DNA from 2 places in the Vibrio sp. 1978 genome. Region 1 is predicted to be linked to the other one. Evidence: predicted binding sites of a transcription regulator. Region 1 holds the regulator's gene; the other holds the start of a gene.
The links. The regulator MetJ, encoded in region 1, represses methionine synthesis genes. The targets are predictions, from matches to a motif close to TTAGACNTNTANANGTCTAA.

Region 1 (3,150 bases):
AGTGTCATGTAACTATCGAAAGGTGTGCCCGTTGCACCAATACAATTGCCCCACCATGCAAGCTCTTCTGCATGCGCTTCTGTGTTGGTGATGATTACCCCACCAATTACGTCCGAATGACCGTTGATGTACTTTGTTGTGGAGTGGATAACAAAATCCGCACCTAGCTCTAAAGGTTTTTGGTACACGGGTGTCAAAAAGGTATTGTCCACCGCAACTAACGCGCCGACTTGTTTCGCTTTTTCACAAGTAGCTGCAATATCCACTACGCGAACCAGAGGGTTTGACGGAGTTTCTAGCAAAATGAGTTTTGGTTTTTGTGCCAATGCAGCATCTAAAGCCTGTTCGTCTGATTGATCGACAAACTGAACCTTAAAATCGCCTTTGTTAGCTCGGGTATTAAAAAGACGATAGGTACCACCATAACAATCGTGAGGAGCAATAATGAGATCATCTGGGCCGAGAAAAGCGGAAACCCATAAATTTAATGCCGACGTACCGCAGTTAGTAACAACCGCTCCTTTTCCAGACTCAAGTTCAGATAGCGCACTTTCCAACAGTCCGCGGTTTGGATTACCAGATCGTGTGTAATCATACTTGGGCACTTCACCAAAAGCAGGAAAACCATAGTTAGTGGAAAGATAAATAGGTGGAACGACAGCATGATATTGGCTGTCTGATTCAATACCAGTGCGTACTGCAATGGTCGCAGGTTTGCGAGTGCTCATGGGTGTATCCTTTCACGGGTAATGACTTCTAAATAGGAATGCGCTATATCTAATGAGTAACATAAAGTGATCAACACGCTTCCTTTGCTGTTATGTTCACTTTACTCGTCAAAAAATGAGACGTCAACACTTCTAGACGTCTATATGTCTTTGCTTATGGCGGTAAATGCAGCTAAAATCAGCACCTAAATTATTTTTAACCGATTACATAAATGAAGGTGTGCAATGGCTGACTGGAATGGCGAATACATTAGCCCATATGCAGAGCACGGCAAAAAAAGCGAACAAGTAAAAAAAATTACCGTCTCTATCCCGCTAAAAGTTTTAAAGGTGCTAACTGATGAGCGTACTCGCCGTCAGATCAATAACTTACGCCATGCAACCAATAGTGAATTGCTATGCGAGGCATTTTTGCACGCGTACACAGGTCAGCCACTTCCGACAGATGAAGACCTTCGTAAAGACCGTCCTGATGATATTCCAACAGAAGTAAAAGCGCTGATGACGGAAATGGGCATCGAATTTGAGTCATTCGACGAAGAATAAAAAAGCCTGATAAGAGGTTTCAGGTAATAACTCTTGCCTCGAGCCAAATGAATGACATAAAAAATGGGACGCAATAGCGTCCCATTTTTGTGTATCACATCTGAAAGATATATTACTCTGCCATGTAGTTTTCAGGCATCTCGATACGAGCTACACCTGAATTAACCGCCGCCTGAGCAACCGCTTTTGCAACACGTGGTAGCAAACGTGAATCCATTGGTTTTGGAATAATATAGTCCGCACCAAACTCTAGCTTATCAACACCGGCAGCCTTCAATACGGCTTCAGGTACAGGCTCTTTTGCTAGCTCGCGAATCGCCTCAACGGCTGCAAGTTTCATTTCATCATTGATTTCACTTGCACGCACATCAAGAGCACCACGGAAAATGAATGGGAAACACAATACGTTGTTAACTTGGTTAGGATAATCACTACGGCCAGTACCCATGATCAAGTCATCACGAACTGCGTGAGCAAGTTCCGGCTTGATTTCAGGATCCGGGTTAGAACATGCGAATACGATTGGCTTATCAGCCATCAACTTCAACGCTTCCGCTGGCAACAGGTTTGGACCAGATACACCTAGGAACAGATCTGCACCTTCAATTACGTCTTCTAGTGTGCGCTTATCTGTATTGTTCGCAAATAACTGCTTATATTCATTAAGGTCATCACGACGAGTGTGAATCACACCTTTGCGATCTAGCATGTAGATTTTTTCGCGCATTGCACCGCATTTGATCAGAAGCTCCATACACGCTACAGCGGCAGCGCCAGCGCCAAGACAAACAATTGTTGAATCTTCAAGTTTCTTACCTTGAAGTTCGATTGCATTCAGCATACCCGCTGCCGTTACAATAGCAGTACCATGTTGATCATCGTGGAATACTGGTACATCACAACGCTCAATCAGACGCTTTTCAATCTCAAAACAGTCTGGTGCTTTAATATCTTCAAGGTTGATACCGCCAAAAGTGTCTGCAATGCTCGCAACAGTATCAACAAATTCATCGATCGTGCGGTGCTTAACTTCAATATCAATAGAGTCAAGACCTGCGAAACGCTTAAACAGTAACGCTTTACCTTCCATCACTGGCTTAGATGCAAGTGGACCTAGGTTACCTAGACCTAGAATAGCGGTACCGTTAGAAATAACAGCAACCATGTTCCCTTTTGCAGTGTACTTGTACACGTTATCCGGGTTTTGTGCGATTTCACGCACTGGCTCTGCAACACCAGGGCTGTAAGCAAGGGCAAGATCACCCGCCGTTTCCGCAGGCTTTGTAAGTTCGACAGCAATCTTTCCTGGAGTTGGATAAGCATGGTAATCCAATGCTTTTTGGCGATGTTCTTCTTCTGGAGTGGCTGCTTGGTGGTTGTCTTCAGACATGGACGTTTCTCTTTTTTATTTTTAGGTAAGGGGGCATAAATTCTATCGGATAGAAATCAAACTTCATAGGCAAGATTGCGAGCAATATCCTTAAAAAGCCGATAATAAAAGAGATTAGACCAGATAACGGGGTTAAGCACCTGATTTTCGAGTCAGGTGCTCTTTCTTCTTACTATTATTGGAGTATGCAAACTCAGAAAGTATCGTTACTCTTCGTCCACGTATTGCGCTTGGAGATAATTCTCAATACCAGACATTTCAATCAAGCCAAGTTGCGTCTCTAGCCAATCAACATGTTCTTCTTCATCTTCAAGAATATCTTGGAAGAGATCTCGAGACACATAATCTCGAATGTCTTCAGCGTAGGCAATCGCATCTTTTAAATCTGGAATAGCCGCCATTTCAAGCTTTAAGTCACACTCGAGCATTTCCTTGGTATCTTCACCAATCATCAACTTACCTAAATCTTGTAGGTTCGGTAGGCCT
Region 2 (3,150 bases), on a different contig from region 1:
GAGTCTTTATCAATAGCGAGTGGCTCTAGGCCAGACAAGCGACAAGCAACGGGAAGTTCAGGTAATTGACGAGGGGCGATATTTTCAACCGCGAGTGCCATTTGGCGAATGTGCTCAGGAGTTGTACCACAACACCCACCAATCAAGTTTAAAAAGCCACTTTGAGCCCACTCTTTAACATGCTTAGCCATATCTTCTGGCGACAAATCGTATTCGCCGAATGCATTCGGAAGCCCAGCATTTGGGTGAGCGGAAACAAAAGATTCTGATATACGCGAGAGCTCTTCAACATAAGGACGCAGTTCATCCGGGCCAAGTGCACAGTTCAAACCAAACGAAATCGGTTTAACATGACGTAATGAGTTGTAAAACGCTTCTGTGGTTTGACCGGATAATGTTCTACCGGAAGCATCAGTAATAGTCCCCGAGATCATCACAGGTAACTCAATACCCATCTCTTCAAACACACTTTCAACAGCAAATGAACAAGCCTTAGCGTTAAGAGTATCGAAGATGGTCTCGATAAGAATAAGATCAGAACCACCTTTAATCAGCGCTCGAGTCGATTCAGAGTAAGCCTCAACTAACTCGTCGAAAGAAACATTTCGATATCCAGGGTCGTTTACATCAGGAGAGATAGAACAAGTGCGGTTCGTCGGCCCTAAAACCCCTGCGACATAACGCGGTTTATCGGGTGTTTTTGCGGTCCATTCGTCTGCAACTTCACGTGCAAGCTTGGCAGCAGCAAAGTTAATTTCTTCACTTAGGCTTTCCATCTCGTAGTCAGCCATCGCAATGGTTGTTGCGTTAAACGTGTTGGTTTCGAGAATATCTGCACCCGCTTCTAAATATGCAGCGTGAATTTCCTTGATAAGTTGAGGCTGACTTAGAACCAACAGGTCGTTGTTACCTTTTAGATCACAATGCCAATCCGCAAAGCGCGTTCCTCGATAGTCTTGCTCTTCAAGTTTGTACCCTTGAATCATGGTTCCCATACCACCATCAATCAAAAGAATACGTTGCTTCAATTGAGCTTCAATCTGTTGTATTACGTTACTTCCCACAGTACAGCCTCATTCCTTTAGTTATCTTTCCATCCTATCACACAAACTTCAGGAGTCTAGACGTCTAAACGTAGAATTAATGATTATTTTATATCCTTCTTAACTTGCAAAATAATCACGAAAAAATGTTTGCTATTTAAGCAGCATCAGCCGAGAATTCCATTCATAAAATGTTACAAATAGAGAGCTCTATGTCGGTCTATCATACTTTATGTTTTCTATCCGCAGCTGCGATGCTAATTGCTTTTGTAAACAGCAAGATAGGAAAGATGCAAACCACCATTGCGATTACCGCAGGTTCAATGGTGCTTTCACTTCTAATCTTAATTGCGGGTCAAAACAACTGGTTCCATCTCACCGAAATTGCAACGGAGACGGTCACAAGGATTAACTTCGAAGATTTCTTGCTCAAAGGCATTCTTGGCTTCTTACTATTTGCTGGTGGACTAGGCATCAAACTCCCGAACCTTAAAGATCAAAAGTGGGAGATCACTGTTTTAGCCCTTGGAGCTACACTGTTTTCTACGTTCTTTATTGGATTTGCGCTGTATGGGTTTTGTCAGTTAATTGGCATCCAATTTGATTTGGTCTACTGCTTACTATTTGGTGCTCTAATATCGCCAACTGACCCAATCGCTGTATTGGCTATTGTGAAAAAACTCGATGCTCCTAAACGTATCTCCACTCAGATTGAAGGAGAATCGCTCTTCAATGATGGCTTCGGTTTGGTTATCTTCGTCACTCTATTTACGATTGCATTTGGCACTGAGGCACCAACTGTAGGTAGTGTCACCTTACTCTTCATCCAAGAAGCTATCGGTGGTATCACATATGGTTTCGTCCTCGGTTTGCTATTCCACTACTTGATCAGTGCCACCGATGATCACTCAATGGAATTGTTACTTACCATTGGTGTCCCAACAGCAGGTTACGCATTTGCTGAATACATCCATGTATCAGGCCCACTCGCAATGGTTGTATCCGGTATTATGATTGGCAACTGGACACGCTTTATTGGCTTTTCAAAAGAGAGTGAAGATCACCTTGACCATTTTTGGGAGCTTGTTGATGAGTTCTTGAATGGCGTGTTATTCCTACTGATCGGCATGTCGATGCTGCTGTTTGAATTCCACAAAGAAGACTGGATCATGATGGCTATTTCAGTCCCTCTTGTACTAGCAGCTCGCTATTTAAGCGTATTTCTCTCGTACATTGGCTTTAAGCGTTACAGAAAATATAACCCGTGGTCAGTACGTATTTTGACGTGGGGCGGCTTACGCGGGGGCCTTGCATTGGCAATGGCACTTTCCATTCCATCTGGTATTTGGGTGATTCAAGATAAGTTAATCGATGTAAAAGAGATTATTCTTGTAATGACCTACTCCGTCGTTGTTTTCTCTATCCTCATTCAAGGCTCAACAATCACTCCAATGATTGAAAAAGCAAAAGCAGAAGAGAAGAAGATGGAAGAGAACAACCAAGCAATAACCACTCCGGAACATACGGAGACAGTGGACTCTTAAAGACACGTAACTTAATAAATAAAAAGCAGCTACCTAGCTGCTTTTTTCATAACTAATTTTCAGACTCCCCTTCAAGGACGAAGGCTCCTTATTCTTTGATATACCATCAAATATACGAAGAATCGCTACGCTACATTTTCATAGATACTAACTATTGCCGATAGATAGTATTCATAGACGAGTCTTTTAATTTACCCATTTTCATCTGTATCACTTCTCTTCCCTTGGCAATATAGGCTCCTCGCAAACATCAAAGCTAAACTTCCACAATACTTAGCAATGAGCGAGTTTGTATTTTTATGAGAAAGAGACATTTAGGGTGATTGCGTTCAGAACCCAAACGGGTTAGCAACCTCACCGAGATAAAACTGAGCTGGCACCCAGGTAGCAAAGCCTTAACGGAAGTTTAAATCCCTCCCTCTTGAACTCAGTGAGACTAAACTTGTATTCAAAGTCGTCCTGTTTTCAAATTAGAAACAAGCGACACCTCAAACAATTAAACTCTGTCACATAACTAGATTTTCTAATATCGAATAAAAAGGAGCTTTGGTTAGAGCTTGGTA

Region 2: a site for MetJ is predicted at 1,113-1,132, ahead of metH (methionine synthase). Genes of this name have one in related genera too.

The regions. Positions count from the first base shown of each region.
Region 1 covers NZ_JAWPOP010000040.1:18,907-22,056, forward strand. The annotation lists gene R8N49_RS23325 (O-succinylhomoserine (thiol)-lyase) at 1-728, opposite strand, end outside; gene metJ (met regulon transcriptional regulator MetJ) at 954-1,274, shown strand; gene R8N49_RS23335 (malic enzyme-like NAD(P)-binding protein) at 1,387-2,664, opposite strand; gene bfr (bacterioferritin) at 2,871-3,150, opposite strand, start outside.
Region 2 covers NZ_JAWPOP010000017.1:247-3,396, reverse strand. The annotation lists gene metH (methionine synthase) at 1-1,064, opposite strand, end outside; gene R8N49_RS16385 (cation:proton antiporter) at 1,256-2,587, shown strand.